2 regions of the Arthrobacter sp. G119Y2 genome follow, and region 2 is predicted to be linked to the other one. Evidence: riboswitches for the same ligand, from Rfam matches in the RefSeq annotation. Region 2 holds a riboswitch; the other holds the start of a gene.
What was found. A riboswitch is a leader RNA that binds a small molecule or an ion and turns the genes downstream of it on or off. The one in region 2 is predicted to bind cyclic di-AMP.
Positions count from the first base shown of each region.

Region 1: linked by a shared signal. The riboswitch ahead of WKB88_RS16650 (NlpC/P60 family protein) and the one ahead of WKB88_RS02550 (LysM peptidoglycan-binding domain-containing protein) in region 2 are both predicted to bind cyclic di-AMP.

Region 1 is NZ_JBBPFS010000009.1:77,035-85,339, reverse strand. Features, by position in the region: gene WKB88_RS16670 (MFS transporter) at 1-45, shown strand, start outside; gene serC (phosphoserine transaminase) at 108-1,235, opposite strand; gene WKB88_RS16660 (metal-dependent transcriptional regulator) at 1,482-2,180, shown strand; cyclic di-AMP (ydaO/yuaA leader) riboswitch at 2,246-2,456, shown strand; gene WKB88_RS16655 (M23 family metallopeptidase) at 2,459-3,232, shown strand; cyclic di-AMP (ydaO/yuaA leader) riboswitch at 3,358-3,515, shown strand; gene WKB88_RS16650 (NlpC/P60 family protein) at 3,519-4,349, shown strand; gene WKB88_RS16645 (NlpC/P60 family protein) at 4,383-5,174, shown strand; gene WKB88_RS16640 (HNH endonuclease) at 5,387-5,887, shown strand; gene mobA (molybdenum cofactor guanylyltransferase) at 5,887-6,573, shown strand; gene WKB88_RS16630 (DUF6457 domain-containing protein) at 6,614-6,904, shown strand; gene WKB88_RS16625 (molybdopterin molybdotransferase MoeA) at 6,894-8,192, shown strand; gene fdhD (formate dehydrogenase accessory sulfurtransferase FdhD) at 8,296-8,305, shown strand, end outside.
Region 2 is NZ_JBBPFS010000001.1:534,220-542,524, forward strand. Features, by position in the region: gene WKB88_RS02550 (LysM peptidoglycan-binding domain-containing protein) at 53-928, opposite strand; cyclic di-AMP (ydaO/yuaA leader) riboswitch at 932-1,082, opposite strand; gene WKB88_RS02555 (hypothetical protein) at 1,278-1,880, opposite strand; gene WKB88_RS02560 (GNAT family N-acetyltransferase) at 2,100-2,609, shown strand; gene WKB88_RS02565 (response regulator transcription factor) at 2,606-3,250, opposite strand; gene WKB88_RS02570 (sensor histidine kinase) at 3,238-4,515, opposite strand; gene WKB88_RS02575 (ABC transporter ATP-binding protein) at 4,667-5,431, shown strand; gene WKB88_RS02580 (ABC transporter permease) at 5,433-7,928, shown strand; gene WKB88_RS02585 (MDR family MFS transporter) at 8,070-8,305, shown strand, end outside.

The sequences.
Region 1 (8,305 bases), on a different contig from region 2:
CACCTGTCCACCCGCGAAACGGAGCAGGACCCGGACACTGTGTAGCGTCCGGATCCCGCGGATCCTGCAGGCCGGAGCCGGGCCCGCGACAGCGGACCGCGGCGCGGCTAGGAGTTTTCGATAACGAAGTCGATGCAGCGGAGCAATGCGCTCACGTCGTCGGGCTCAATCGCCACGAAAGTGGCAATGCGCAGCTGGTTGCGGCCGAGCTTGCGGTACGGTTCCACATCCACGACGCCGTTGGCGCGCAGGGTTTTCGCGACGGCGGCGGCATCGATGCTCTCGTCAAAGTCAATGGTGGCGATGACGTTGGACCGGTCTTCGGGGCGGGCCACAAACGGTGTGGCCACCGGTGACGCCTCAGCCCAGGAGTAGATCCTGGCGGCGGAGTCCGCCGTGCGGCCGGCGGCGAAGGTCAGGCCGCCGTTCGCATTCAGCCATTCAACCTGCGCGTTGAGGGTCACCAGGGTGGCCAGGGACGGCGTGTTGTACGTCTGGTTCAGCCTCGAGTTGTCGATGGCTGTCTGGAGGTTAAGGAAGTCCGGGATCCACCGGTCCGAGGAATTGATCCGCGCCGCACGTTCCAGGGCGGCGGGGGAGAACATGCCCAGCCACAGGCCCCCGTCGGAGGCGAAGTTCTTCTGCGGCGCGAAGTAGTAGACATCGGATTCGGCGAGGTCCACGTCCAGTCCGCCCGCAGCGGAGGTGGCATCGACCAGGATCAGGGCGCCGTCGTCGGCCCCTTCCACGCGGCGCACCGGCGCGGCGACACCTGTGGAGGTCTCGTTCTGCGGCCAGGCGTAGACATCGACGCCGGCTTCGGCCGCCGGATCCGGGCGCGTGCCGGGCTCGGCCTTGATGATGGAGGAAGCCGCCAGGAAGGGCGCCTTATTGGTGGCGGCTGCGAACTTGGAACCGAACTCGCCGAAGGACAGGTGCTGGGCCTTGTTGTCCACCAGGCCGAAGGAAGCCACGTCCCAGAAGGCAGTGGAGCCGCCGACGCCCAGCACGACCTCATAGCCCTCGGGAGCGCGGAACAGGCTCGAGAGTCCCTCTCGGATGCTGCCGACCAGGTTCCGGACGGGAGCCTGCCGGTGCGAAGTGCCCAGCAGGTTGGCTCCGGCGCGTGCCAGGGCCTCCATTTGCTCCGGACGCACCTTGGAGGGGCCGGCTCCGAACCGGCCGTCCAGTGGAAGGAGTTCAGCGGGGATCTTAAGCGCGGCGGTTTCGCCCATGGGTAATCGCTCCAAGCGGTAGGCAGGGTGCTCTGATGTGCCTTTCCATTCTGCCCCACCGGCCGGTTTCCCAGCCATTCGTGACCGACGGTTGCGGGCGGTCCAGCGGTGGGCGGAATTATCTGCACTCTGTACAAATAAGCTAACGTAAGGGGCAATAATGACCTCCGGCGGCGGTGTCCGCCGTTGTTCTCCTGAATCTTTCGCACGAGTAATCTTCCGCACGAGTAATAGGAGCGGCCTGTCATGACGGACCTCATCGACACAACTGAGATGTATCTGCGCACCATCCTTGAGCTCGAGGAAGAGAACATTGTCGCTCTCCGGGCCCGGATCGCGGAACGGCTGCGGCACTCCGGGCCAACGGTGTCCCAGACCATCGGCCGGATGGAACGGGACGGGCTCGTGGTGGTTTCCGGCAACCGGCATCTGGAGCTCACCGAGCTGGGCCGGCGGCGCGCCACCGAGGTGATGCGCAAGCACCGGCTGGCTGAACGGCTCCTTGCGGACGTGATCGGCCTGGACTGGGCCTATGTCCACGACGAGGCCTGCCGGTGGGAACACGTCATGAGCGAGCGGGTTGAACGCCGGCTCTATGAACTGCTGGGACACCCCACCGAATCTCCGTACGGCAATCCCATCCCGGGACTGGAAGGAATCGGCGGCACGGCCGCCGAGCTGTTCCACCACGGGGTTACAAACCTCGTTGCCGCAGTGGCCGCCGCCGAGCCCGGAACCAAGCTGACCCTGGTCCGGCTGGCCGAGCCGGTGCAGGTGGAACCGGAGCTGCTGACCCAGCTGGACGAGGCAGGGCTGCGCCCCGGGGCCGAGCTCACGGCCGAGGTGGTGGCGGGCTACATATCGGTGCGGGTGCCGGGCATCGAAGGAGCCCTGGAGCTTCCTCCAGAGGTCGCCTCACACGTGTTTGTGTCCACCGCCGGATAACGGAATGGTCTCTTTTGGCCGCCGTCCCTTATAGTGACTTACTGACGTTGAAATAGCACCGTTATCCGGGCCTTCCGCCGAACCCTGCCACTGGCCCGGAACTACAGACCGTTCAGGCAGGGGCGGAGGACCCATCAACTGGCAGCCGAGGCTGCCTTGGGGTGAAGCCTCCAGCATCAGCACACAGCCGCTTACAGGCGCACTGTGCCGAGTGTGGGGCCGAGTTTCTCTACTCGAATCCGACAGCTAACTTCGCAGGCATATGAGAGAGGTATATCTTGTCGAAGCACGCTGCCCCGGGCAGACGCCGCGCGTCTGCTCCGGCTACCGCCCCGCGTCCCCGGAACGGACAGGCCTCAGGCCGCCGCCGGGCTGAAACCAAATCGAACTCCATCGGTGATGCAGCACAGAAGGTCGCCATCACCGCAGCAACATCGGGCCTGATCCTTACCGTGGCCCTTCCCACCACCGCAGCCGTCAGCGAACCGGTCCAGGAGATGCAGCCTGCCGCCGTCGAGGAAGCTGTAGTGGTTTCCGCTGATCCCAACGCCAGCGTTGACTTCGAGCGCGCTGCGCTGAGCAGCAAGTTTGATCCGGATGCGAAGCTGCGCCAAGTAGTGGTGGCCTCGGGCACGGAGATAGCCGCAGGTGCCGCGAAGGGCACTCTTGCCACTCCGCTGGCTGCGGACCTGGTTCAAACCTCCGGTTTCGGCTACCGGGTCAGCCCCATCACCGGCAGCGCCGGGGAGCTGCACCGCGGCCAGGACTTCGCAGCAGCCTGCGGCACGGATGTCACCGCTGCCGCTTCCGGCACCGTTACCTTCGCCGGCTGGCACGCCGGCGGGGGCGGTAACCGGATTGTCGTGGATCACGGCAACGGCGTGGAGACCACCTACAACCACATGTCCAACCTCGCGGTGGGTGTGGGAGCGAGCGTGGAACGCGGAGACCTGGTTGGTGCCAGCGGCACCACAGGCGCCTCCACGGGCTGCCATCTGCACTTCGAGGTCATGGTTAACGGGGAAGTTGTCGATCCGCTCGGTTGGTTGTGACCGCAGGATAACCATTCCGTGACCGGAACGTGACATTAAGCAAATGTTGTTGTACGCTCTTCCTCGTGCCTGATCGGCCAAAGATCGGGCACTCTCGAACAGATCGCCGAGCTCTGCCACTGTTTGAGATCCGTTCGCTACATCGCATGGCAGAGGCGGGGGAACCACATTCGGGTTTCGCAAGAAGCCCTAGGGGTTAAGTTGCACGGGCCTTACGGTCCAGCAGCCGGGTGACTCCCATCCGAATCCGACAGCTCACCTCGTAGGCATTGGGAGAGGCAAACTTGTGTCATCAGTAGCTCACGGCCGCCGTCGCGCGGTCACCACTCAGACGAGCCCGATTTCAGCACTATCCCGGGCCGTTACCTCCAACGCTGGATCCATTGGCCGCCAGGCCGCCGTCGTCGTCGCCGCTTCCGGCCTCGTCCTCGCAGCGGGCCTGCCCGCCCAGGCAGCCGTCAGCACCGAACGCCAGGCCCTCGAAGCCACTCCGCTCAGCGCAGTCACCTCCACCGGAGCCGTTTCGGTGTCGGCACAGGCGCCGTTCGAACTGGCAACGCTTCAGTCCGTTTCCTCTGTTTCCGGTGCGGACTACCGCGCACAGGTTGCAGCTGAGGAAGCCGCTGCCGCCGCCGCCGCAGTTGCCCAGGAGCAGGCTGCCGCTCAGGCCCAGCAGGCCAAGCAGGCTGCTGCCGTACAGACCCAGCAGGCCGCCGTGAGCAGCAACGCCTACACCGCGCCCGCTGCAGCCCCCGCAGCCAACACCCCCGCACCGGCAGCACCCGCTCCGGCTCCGGCACCCGCTGCCAGCGGCGTTGGCGCAGCCCTCGTGGCTTCCGCCTACGGCCAGATCGGCGTCGCCCAGGACTGCACCGCCATGGTCGAGAAGGCACTGCGTTCCATCGGCAAGTCCGTTGGCGACCTCGCACCGGCACAGTTCTACGCCTACGGCTCCGTTGTCGGCTCGCCTGAGCCCGGCGACCTCGTCATCACTGCCGGCCACGTAGCCATTTACGTGGGCAACGGCCAGGTCATCAGCGGCGGCTTCAACGGTATGAACACCGTTCTGCACCCGCTCTCCTACCTGGGCGGCGCAAGCTTCGTCCGCGTCAGCTAAGCGCAGCTGCCAGATAACGGAGATTGCACCAACATGTCATCAACACTTGAGCGCGCCCGCCACCGGGCGCCGGTAGAACGCACCGCACCGCTGACGGCGCTGGCCCAGGCCGTAACCGCCAACGCCGGAACCGTAGGACGCCAGGCAGCTGTCGTTGTCGCCGCATCAGGACTTGTCCTGAGCACCGGCGTCGCGGCTAACGCCTCCGGATCCGAACTGGCTCGCGACGTCCAGACCAGCACCCTCGATCTGACTGCTGCCGCGCCGCTGACGGTGCCCCACACCGCCACGGTGAACTTCGACCGCCCCGCAGCGGCCGGCGTTATCCAGGCACCTGTTGCTGCACCGCAGCCGGAAATTGCAGTGCAGGCACAGAGCGGCGCAGAGCTGGACGCAGCAACACAGCAGACCGCAGCCCCGGCACTGGAATCGACGGAAGCCGCTGTGGCACCCGCCGCATCCGGCGCTGCTGCTCAGGAAGCCCCCGCCGCCTCCTCGGGGACGGCTGCGATCATTGCCGCAGCGGCCTACGCGCAGCTTGGCGTCTCGCAGGACTGCACCATGCTGGCGACAAACTCGCTTGCTGCAGCCGGCATCAGCTTCCACGACTGGCCTGCAGGCTACCTGTCCCTGGGCAGCACCGTGAGCGCTTCTCAGGCCGTCCCGGGCGACCTGATCTACTACGCCGACGGAGGCATGGGCATGGCCCACATCGCTGTCTACATCGGTAACGGCCAGGCGATCCACGGTGGTTTCAACGGCAATTCGACTGTCGTAGCACCGGCCGAGCTGGGCTCCGGAGGCGTATACATCCGGGTCGGATAGGCACTCCGCCACCAGCTGTACCGCCGGTTCCATCACCGGCCGTCAAGGGTTCTTCCTTCGGGGAGGGCCCTTGAGCCGTTTAAGCCCCGTACTGCCGCGGGAAATGGCCAAGACCCGGATCGGGGCATACTCTTTTCCATATCATCCGAAGTATCGTCCTCCTCCGTCGGTGGACTGCTCCGCCGACGGACCGGCATGCGAAGAGGAATTGCATGCGCACTCTCGTTTTGAATGCCGGCTACGAGCCGCTGGCGGTAGTGAGCTTCCGCCGGGCACTGGTGCTGGTGCTTTCCGGCAAAGCCAGCGTTGTCGCGGAGAGCGGCGACCCGGTGGTGGGCCCCACCGAAATCCTTCCCCGGCCCTCCGTGATCCTGCTGCACCGGTATGTGAAGATCCCGTATCGGGAAGGCACGGCGGCAACCCGGCGCGGGGTCCTGCGACGCGACGGTCACCAGTGCGCCTACTGCGGGAAAGCCGCCTCGACAGTGGACCATGTCCTGCCCAAGTCACGAGGGGGAGGGGACAGCTGGGAGAACATGGTCGCCTGCTGCCTGCGCTGCAACAATGCCAAGGGCGACCGGACACTCAGCCAGATGGGATGGCAGCTGAGGTTCCGCCCCCAGCCTCCGCGGGGCGCGAGATGGCAAATCCGTGAACTTGAACGTCCGGCGCCGCAGTGGAACCAGTTCCTGGACGCCGGCACAGCAGCCTGATGCCTGACGTCAACGGGGAATTGCCCTGCTTCAACGCCATTATCCTGGCCGGCGGAAGGTCTTCGCGGCTGGACGGGACGCCCAAAGCGCTGCTGCAGGTGTCCGGCCGTACCTTGTTGGGCGTTGCCCTGGATGCTGCGGCTGCGGCTTCAGCGGTAGCCGTCGCCGGTCCCGAGAGCCTGTCCGCGGCTGTCGCCGGCGCCGGTGCGGACGCCCTGCTGGTGCGGGAGGACCCGCCGTTCTCCGGGCCGGCGGCAGCGGTGGCAGCAGCCTCGACTGCGCTGTCGGCGCTTGATGCCCGCATCGGCAGGCCGCCGCCGGGCTGGACACTGGTTCTTGCCTGCGACATGCCGTTTATCGGTGCCGCTGTCGGTACGCTGCTGGCTGCCGCGGCCGCCGATTCCCAGGGCTGCGCAATGGAGGGAGAGCAACCCCGGTCACTGATGGCGGTTGACGAATCCGGCCGGGCGCAGCCGTTGGCCGCACTGTATCTGACCGCTGATTTGGGTGCGGCGGTACGGCAGCACGACAGGCCTGGCGGGCTGGAAAATCTCTCGATGAAGAGGCTCCTTGCTAGGGTGCAGAGGAGGGACGTTGCGGTGCCCGCCCACAGCACGGCTGATATCGACACGTGGGAGGACGCCCGGCGATGGTCGGTGGAAACCGGCCGCCCCGCAGACATCTAAGGCCCGGCGTGTGGGAGAAGGCCAGCTTAAGGAGCAGGAAATGGCAAGCCAGGAAGAACAACTCGAAGCGTGGTGCGGCCGGTTGCTGACCGCCTTGGAGCTGGAAGGAACCGCGGTGGACGTCGACGCAGTGCTGCAGTTGGCATCCGCCGCCGCGCACTCGGTGGTCCGTCCCGCTGCTCCGCTGACTACCTTTGTGGCCGGGTTCGCGGCAGGATTGGCGGCGGGCAGCGGACAGGCAGACGACGCCGTCGCCATGGGCGCAGCAATGCGCGTGGCGGCACGCGAATGCAAGAACTACGGCGAAACCGGAGACTTCAATGACAACTGACAATTCCACTCCCGTGATACTTCCGCTGCAGCCCAACTCGCCCTGGGCACAGGCGCGCAGCCTGGCTTTCTCGGCGGGCCGGCCGCTGCCCTATGAAACTGTTCCCCTGGCCGAAGCACTGGGACAGGTGCTGGCCGAGGACATCACCGCCCTGCAGCCGGTCCCGCACTATGCCTCGTCCGCGATGGACGGCTGGGCCGTGGCCGGTGCCCCGCCGTGGCGGCTGGTGACGCATCAGGAACCCAAGACGGAACGGTGGCAGATCCACAAGGAGTCCGGACGCCGGCCGCTGCAGCCGGGTCAGGCCGTCGCCATCCTGACCGGCGGCGTGATTCCCGCCGGAGCGCACAGCGTGCTGCGCTCGGAAAGCGGGATCCTCTCCGGAGGAGACAGCCCGGTGCTGTCCCTCAGCGAATCTGCCCGCAGCGATGAGCCCCGGACCGGCGAACACATCCGTCCCGCCGGGGAAGAGGCAGCAGCCGGGGAAGTGACGATCAGGCGCGGCACACTGCTGAATCCTGCGCACATCGCCCTGGCCGCAGTGTGCGGGCACGACACCCTGCCGGTGCTCCGTGCGCCGCGCGTGTCGCTTTTGCTCACCGGTGATGAGGTCATTGAGTACGGTATCCCGGAATCCGGCCAGGTCAGGGATACTTTCGGGCCGCAGCTGCCGCAGCTGGTCACGATGCTGGGCGGCCGGATGGACGTCGTCAGGCGCCTGTCCGACCGCTACGAGGACGTGGTGGCCGCCCTGAGCACCGATGCCACGGATGAAACGTCCATCGCCATGTCCTCCGGCGACGTCCTCATCACCACAGGCGGCACCGGCAGGTCCGAGGCGGACCACCTCCGGCAGGCACTGGAGGACATGGACGCGGAAATGCTGATCAACGGCATCGCCATGCGCCCGGGCCATCCCACCATGCTGGCGCGGCTTCCGGACGGACGGCTGCTCGTAGCCCTGCCCGGAAATCCGCTCGCCGCAATGATGGCGGTGTTCACTGTGCTGTCACCGCTTCTGGACGGGCTGCGGGGTGCGCCCCTGTCGCCGGAACGGCACGTCCTGGCGGGCGTAGACATTGAGCCGCTGCCGGGACGGACCCGTCTGGTGCCCTGCCGGATTGAAAACGGGCGGGCGCTGCCCTCACCCTATTTCCGGTCAGGAATGCTGCGCGGCATTGCTGATGCCGATGCGATCATGGTGGTACCCGACGCCGGGTGCACCAAGGACGAGGCAGTCACTGCGTTGCCGCTGCCCTGGACCGTCAACGAACCTCCGGCACACTAAGCAATCACCGGGGATGGTGCAGGCCCGAGCACTGAGTTTAAATGGGGCCAGGGGGTTTAAATGGGGCCAGGGGCACAAGAGGGACGGCGGCTAAGGAGACGGAATGGGACGGG
Region 2 (8,305 bases):
AAGGTTTGGGACGTTCGCTTCCCGCCCCTGCGGTAAATCTAGTGCTGCGTGATTACGCTACGCGGTAGTACGCGGCACCGGAACCGACGTTAGCGCTCTGCTGAACAGTCTGGTTGCCGTTCCATCCGCTGTGGATGGCTTGGCCGTCGCCGATGTAGATAGCGATGTGGGCAAAGCCCATGCCGCCGTCGGCGTAGTAGATGATGTCGCCGGGCATCGGGTCAGAGACCGGGGTTCCGTAGGCAGCAAGCTGCGCGGGGGCCAGGTCGCCAACTGAGTGGCCTGCTGCCCGGAGGGCAACTTCCACCAGCACGGTGCAGTCCTGCATTGCACCCATCTGGGAGAAGGCGGAGTTCAGCATGGTCTGGTTGGTGCCGGTAACAGCTGCGCCGGCTGCGGGAGCAGGAGTCACCGAGGAGGCCTGGGTGCTGATGCTGCCGAAGTCTGCAGTCTCTGCAGCGGCGGCCGGAGCGGCGTAAGCAGCTGCCGGTGCAGCTGCAGCAACGGGAGCTGCTGCTGCGGCGCCGCCGGCGTACGTGATGACGTCACCGGGGTAGATGATGGATTCCAGCGCAAGGCCGTTCTGCGCCAGGATGTCGTTCAGGTTGACGCCGTATGTGGCGGCAATCTTGCCGAGCGTGTCGCCGGCCTGAACAACGTGGGTGGAGCCCGAAGCTGCGGGAGCTGCTGCCGGAGCGGCAGCAGGAGCAGCAACGGCGGCAGGTGCGCTGTAGGACTCGGCTGAGTCGTTGGCGATGACACCGGCAGAAGCCGGAGCTGCCATGCCGAGCATCAGGCCGGAACCTGCTGCCACAACGGCAGCGGTGCTGCCGATGGTGCGTGCTTTGCCGCTGGTGGAGTTCGCAATTGCGGCCCACATTCCGGCGGTCTCGGCACGGTGGCGTCCACGAGTGTTATTGAAAGACATTGAGTTACCTCTCCCGATACCTGCGAGGTGAGCTGTCGGATGCGGATGGGAGTCACCCGGTCAGCCGTAGAAAATCTTTGGCTGACTTAACCCCAAGGATTCAAAGGAACCCGTTTGTGGTTCCCCCGCCTCTGCCGAAGTGTGAATATCTGTGGACCTTGGCCAGCGGCAGAGCTAGGTAACAAGCCAAGGGAGCCGCTTCAGATAACGGCACGACCACTACGCTACAAGACGATTACGGGAGGATAACTATTTAGTAACGGACCTCGCAGTACCGTGTGAGTGGCGCCTCTTTATGCTAGGCGTGGGCCGTGACACTATGGGCCGCGCCTGCGCCTCTCCGGTCCGGTTAGTTCGTCTGGCGGATCACGTTGGCAACGGCGAAGTTGCCGAATCCCTGCAGGAGGTCGCCGGGCGCCAGCCTCACATCGCGCGCCATTCCCGCGCCCTTCAGAACGGCACCGCGCTTCTCCGGCGGGCTGGACCGGTAATCCCCGCCGTCGGCAAGGACCACGGAATCAGCCTCGACAGCTCCCAGGATCTGCGAGCCGGAACCGAGCACGGACCGCCCCGTCACCACGGGGCCGTTAGCCAGCCGGGCGCTGTCGCCGACCGCAACGGCATCTGCCCGGCCGGCTTTGAGCTGCACGCTGCCGGGGCCCAGCGTAATGTCGGACCCCAAAAGGATCATCCCGCCGTGTTCGGCGGAGACATAAGCCCCCGGGTAAAAGACATTGCGGTGGCCGATCACGCAGGAGCTCTCATTGTCGGCCTGAAGTACGACGCCGGGATAAAAAACATTTCCTTCGCCCAGCTGTACTTTTGCGGAAATCAGCGTTGATGACGGATCCAGGATCTGCTGCGTAGTACAAAGCTGCAGAACTTCCGCGACGGTGAGGAATCCAAAATCCTGGCGAATACTGTCGGCATCTGTTCGCTGAGGAGCTGGCATCTTCTTCTCTTTCTTCGTCATCTGGCCGGAACGCAAAGATCAGCGGGAACCGGGAGCACTCCTAGCCTACCCGCCCCTGCGCGTGCGCCGCCGCTTGGGAACCCCGGGGAGTGCGGGCAGCGCGCAAATTTCATACACCAGACTCATATCGTGCTTAGGACCTAATGCGCCATGATGGGACCGGGAAAAACATTTACCGGACGGGTAGGGAATGCGCGCATGAGCCAAAGAGCCGCCGGGACGGTTTTGGAGACCGCGCAACTCACTCTGGAACCGCTGCACCCGGAGCATGCTCCGGAAATGGTGCAGGTCCTGGCACCTCCGGGACTTTATGAATTCACCGGCGGACTGCCGCCCGGCCTGGAAGTGCTGACTCACCGCTACATCCTCCAATCAGGCGGAGATCCGTCGGGGGCACAATTATGGTTGAACTGGGTTTTCCGGACTCGGAATACCGGATCCGCCGCGGGTTTTGTCCAGGCAACGGTCGATGCCGGCAGCTCGACGGCGGATCTCGCCTGGGTAGTGGGTGAGGAACATCAGGGTCGAGGCTATGCCACGGAAGCAGCGCAGGCCATGGTGGACTGGCTCATCCGGCAGGGCGTGGTCCGGTTTTCCGCCAGCATCCACCCCGCAAACGTTCCCTCCGCCGCGGTAGCCGCCCGTCTTGGGCTCACACGCACCGGCCTGCTTGATCCGGACGGTGAGGAGATCTGGAAGCTGAACTAGGACCGCAGGTACGCCAGGGTGGCGAGGACCCGGCGGTGGCCACTGTCTGACTGGGCCAGCCCCAGCTTCGCAAAGATATTGCCGATGTGCTTGCTGACAGCAGTCTCCGAAACGGAAATGGCCGAAGCAATGGCCGTGTTGCCCAGCCCCTCGGCAACCAGTCCCAGAACTTCGAACTCCCGGGGAGTCAGGGACCTGATGGGGTCCCGGGTGCTGCGCCGGCTGAACAGCTGGGCGATGACTTCTGGATCCATCACCGTTCCCCCGGAGGATACGCGCCGCAGGCCGTCAACAAATTCCCCGACGTTGCCCACGCGTTCCTTCAGCAGGTAGCCCACACCCTGGGCCCCGGAGGCCAGCAGCCTGCTGGCGTAGCGGTCCTCAACGTAGGCGGAAAGGACCAGAACGGGAAAGTCGGGCACCCGCGCACGCAACTCCAGGGCTGCTTTCAGCCCTTCGTTGGTGAAGGTGGGCGGCATGCGCACATCCAGCACCGCACCGTCTGCCCCGCCCGGCTCGAAGGCTGCCAGCAGGTCATCGGCGTTGTCCCAGGAACCCACGACGTCGAATCCTTCGCCCCGGAGCAGCAGTTCCAGTCCGGCGCGCAGCAGCGCATCATCCTCGGCTATTAGAAGGCGCACGGCAGTTCCACCCTGACTTTCGTGGGCCCGCCAGCCGGACTGGCCAGCACCAGCCTGCCGCCAAACGCCGCGGCCCGGCGGGCAATCCCGGCAAGCCCGGTTCCGGAGCCCTCGGCAGCATCAACCGGTCCCACCCGCGCGCCTCCGCGCCCGTCGTCGTTCACCTGTATCACCAGGACATCCTCCCGAGGAGTTGATTCGGTGTGCAGCACCACGTCGATCCGTGACGCGTCGGAGTGCTTCGCCGCATTGGTCAGGGCCTCGGCAAGGACAAAATAAGCAGCTGATTCCACCGCCGCCGGGGCACGCTCCAGCCCGTGCACGTCCAGGGAGCAGGGGATGGGGGAGCGGCTGGTCAGCGCCGAGGCCGCACCGCCCAGGCCCAGCTCGTCCAGGACCGGCGGATAGATGTCATGCACGGCAGCCCGCAGGCCGGCCAGCGCTTCGGACGCGGCATCCTGGGCGCGGCCAATGAAGGGCACGGCGGCGGCCGGGTCGGTCTCGGCAGCACGCTGCGCGAGCCCCAGCATCATGACGACGCCGACCAGCCGGTTCTGCGCGCCGTCGTGCAGTTCCCGCTCAATGCGGCGCAGCTCCGCGGCGTGCGCAGTGAGAGCACTGGCCCGGGCTGCGGAGAGCTCGGAAATGCGCTGCGACAGGTCGGCATAGCGGCGGGGCGAGAGGATGGCGAGAGTTCCCTCGCTGATTCTCCGGGCCATCCACGGAAGCAGAATCCAGGCGGCAACCCCGTACGCCGCTCCAAGCAGCATGGTCAGGACGGCATCACCCCAGCTGCGGATGGCGATGGTCAGCTCCAGCGGCGACTCCGGAGGGAACAGGGGCCAGAACGGGGCGGCCGCTATATACAGCACGGAGCCCAGGGGCAGCACCAGGGCCAGGATGCCTGCCAGCAGGGCAAAGGCACTGTGGAACAGAAGCCAGGACAGGTCGCGTTTGGACTCCGGAGCGCTGAGCAGGGCCGCCAACTGGGCGAAGGAATACCGGCCGGAGAGCCGGCGCCGTTCAAAGGGAACCACAGCCGCAGCGAATCCGGCGGCCCGTCCCTGCGCCCGGGCGGCAAGCCGGTCCAGGACCTCCAAGAGGCCGGGAACCGCATACAGCCCGACGCCGAGGGCGATGAACGGAAGCAGCACCAGCCCGGCAACCAGGATTCCCAGCGAGCCCAGCCAGTAGCCGGCCTCGCGCAGGAGGAAAGCCGCATCCCGTAGGCGGGTCTGCAGGCTGGCACGGCTGGGGAGTCTCACCTGATGAATTATGCCCGAGGGTCCGGACAGTGTCGGTATAGCCAGCTATACCCCAAACCGGGCTGTTGGCTGTATCGGATCGCGTTTCACCAATCCGTAGCGTCGGTGGAAGCAAAGACCCCGCCACTAAACCGCTCAAAGGATGAACCCCATGTTTTCCGATCCTTCCGAATTTCCAGATATGGACGTCCCCGCCGCCCTGCAACTGCAGGGCGTTTCGAAGAGCTACCGCTCGGGCAGCACCACGGTGCCGGCCCTCCGCGACGTCTCCCTCGCCGTACCGGCCGGAACCTTCACCGCGGTCATGGGCCCCTCCGGTTCGGGCAAGAGCACCCTGCTGCAGTGTGCAGCCGGGCTGGACGCCCCCGACAGCGGCCGCGTGCTGCTGGGAAGCACCGAGATTTCCGGAATGCGCAGCAAGGCACTGACCCGCTTCCGCCGCGATCACGTGGGCTTTGTCTTCCAGTCCTACAACCTGCTGCCCCAGCTCACCGTGGCCCGGAACGTCACGCTGCCGCTGCTGCTGGCCGGACGGGGGAGCGACGACGCGTGGCTCGACTACGTACTGGAGTCCGTGGGGCTGGCAGGGCTGGGCGAGCGGAAGCCGCAGGAGCTTTCCGGCGGCCAGCAGCAGCGGGCAGCAATTGCCCGGGCCCTCATCACCCGGCCCGACGCTGTTTTCGCCGACGAACCCACCGGAGCCCTCGACTCCGGGACGGCCCGCCAGGTGCTGGACCTGCTCCGGCACACTGTTTCGGTCCTGGGCCAGACAGTGGTCATGGTGACCCATGATCCGGTGGCCGCCGGCCACGCCGACACCGTCATTTTCCTTGCGGACGGACGCCTCGACGGCAGCATGACCGGTGCCACCGCGCTGGACGTCAGCGAACGCATGGCCAACCTTGGGGAGCACTGACATGTTTTCTCTTGCCAAAGCCTCGATCCGGCACCACCGCGGCGGTTTCGCCGGAGTATTTGTGGCCGTCTTCCTCTGCGCCGCACTCATCACCGCCATGGGCATCCTCATTGAATCGGGACTTCGCGGCGGCATCGCAGCCGAGCGGCTGAAGGGAGCCGACGTCGTAGTGGGCGCCCCGCAGTCGCACCCCGTGGTGGAGGACATGGATGCTCCCTTCTCCGAGCGTGTCCTGCTTCCGGCCGAAGCCGTCGCGCAGATCGCATCCGTTCCGGGGGTCGAGGAAGCTGTCGGCACCGTTGACATCCCCCTGGCCACGGCAGACGGCACGAGCGTGTCCGCCGCCGGGTGGGAAAGCACCGCCCTGGCACCGTACGCGCTGTCGTCGGGAGAAGTTCCCGCGGGGGAGAAGGACGTTGCGGTGGACGCGAGCTTCGGGGCGGATCCCGGCAGCAGGCTCGTCCTGAGCCACGGCGGTGTTCCGGCGGAGTACACGGTCACCGGCATTGTTTCGCCGGAGGCCGGCACCGAGGCCAACGACACCGGTGCCGCGGGGCCCGCCGTTTTCCTGAGCACCGACGGCGCGGCGGCTCTCTGGCCGCACGGGGACACCGTGGCCACGGTGGGTGTTATTGCCGGCCCGGATGTCCGTCCGGAGCAGCTCGCCGCGGATATCGAGTCGCAGGTGGCCGGAGTCGTTGGCTACACCGGGGACCGGCGCGGCGATGTGGAGAACCTGGGCGGTTCCGCCGCCCGTTCCACGCTGCTGCTGTTCAGCGGGTCCCTGGCCGGGGTGGCGGTAATGACGGCGGTGTTTGTGACCGCCGGAACCCTGTCCCTGTCTATTCTGGGCCGTCGGCGGGAATTCGCGATGCTGCGTGCAGTGGGAGCCGGAGCCAACCAGACCCTGGGCCTGGTGGTCCGCGAAGTCCTGCTGGTTTCAGGGGCGGCCGCAGTGCTGGGCGCTGCGCCCGGATTTCTGCTCGCCGGGTTCCTGGGCAGCCAGTTTGCCGCGGCCGGGGTCATTCCCGAAGGTTTCCGGCTCGCCTTCAGCCCGCTTCCGGTACTGGCCGCCGTCCTGATCAGTATTGCGGCCGCAGTGGGCGCTTCGCTTGTTGCTGCCCGCGGCACCGTCCGCACAGCACCGACAACCGCACTGCGCGAGTCGGTCACCGAGAAATCACAGCTGGGCCGCGGCCGCGTCATTACCGGGCTGGCGCTGCTGGGCTCAGGCCTTGCCGCCGCGCTGGTTCCGGTGGCGGTGCCCGGGACTGCCGGTCTCGCTGCCGCAGCCTCCAGCATCCTGCTCCTGATCATCGGTGCCGGAGTCCTCGGGCCCTGGCTGGTGGCGGGGGTGCTGAAACTGCTGCAGCCGCTGGTCCGCCGCAGCGCATCGGCATCGCTGATTCTGGCCGAGGCCAATGCCACGGCGTTCCCGCGCCGGCTGGCCTCGGGGATCATTCCGCTGGCGCTGGCCATCGCGCTTGGATCCGTGCAGTTCTTTATGCCGACAACCGTGGCTGCGGAAGCCGAGCGGCAATCCCGTGACGGAGTGGTGGCCGGTTACCTGGTCAGCGCCCCGGGCTCCGGAATCTCCGGGGAACTGGCGGACAAGGTCGCCGCGCTGCCCGGGGTGGAAGCCACGTCTCCCGTGGCCCGCTCCGCGATCCTCGCGAAAGCCGCGTTCCTGGGGATGGAGGACGGAGTGCAGCCCTACGCCATCCAAGGTCTGGCTCCGGAGGACCTGTCCGGAACCCTGGACCTTGGGGTGAGCGAAGGGACGCTGGACCGGCTGTCCGAGCCGGGCACCGTGGCGCTGAGTACGGCGCTGGCCCGGGAAACCGGTACAGAGCCGGGGGAGGAGTTCGCCTTCTACTACGGTGACGGAACAGAGGCGACAGCCGTCGTCGTGGCCACCTATGAACGGGGCCTGGGATTCGGCGACGTCGCGGTGGCCAACGACACCCTGCGCGGCCACACCACTACGGGCCTGAACGACCATCTGCTGGTCAGCACGGAAGATGATGCGGATCCGGCAGCGCTGACCGCTGCGGTGGGCGAGTTGGGCCTGACGGTACTGGACAGGGAGGAGCTGGGTGCCGCCGGAGCAGCAGAGCGCAGCGCCGAGTCGTGGGTCTCCGTCCTGGCGATGCTGGTGCTGCTGGGGTACCTGGGTATCTCGGTGGTCAATACCCTGGTGATGGCGACCGCACGGCGCCGCCCCGAACTGCTGCTACTGCGCACCCTGGGGGCCTCCGATGCGCAGCTGCGCCGCATGACGCGGCTGGAATCGGTGCTGGTAGCCGTAACCGCCGTCGTGCTGGGCACGGCGCTCGCCGTGCCGCCGCTGATGGGTATTGCCTTCAGCGTCTCCGGCCAGCCGGTGCCGACAATTCAGCCGGTGGCTTATCTGCTGCTTGCCGGCACGACGGCGCTGCTGGGCCTGGGCTCCATAGCGGTGGCCACGCGTGCCGCGCTGCGTCGGCCGGCAGACTGACAATCGAGGTCCGGGCGGGACAGCAGCGGCGGCTGCTGCCCCGCCCGGGCGCGTTCAAGGGCCTTCCGGGGCGCGGCTAAGATTGCAGCTCGGGCAAGACCCGGCACCCACCTCCACCACCGTGAACAGGATTTCTCTCTTTTGAGCATTGACCCCCCTTCCGTAGTCTCCTCCGAACAGTCGTCCCCGCAGCCGCAAACGGCCTCCGGCCGGGCGGTACCTGCAAAAGCAGCCGGTAAAACCCCGCGCGGCGCACGGGTCCCCGCACCGGATGCCCTGGATCCCCGCACGAAGACCGTGATCGGGCTCCTGCTGGTCTCGTCCTTCGTGGTGATCCTGAACGAAACCATCATGAGCGTGGCCCTGCCGCGGCTCAT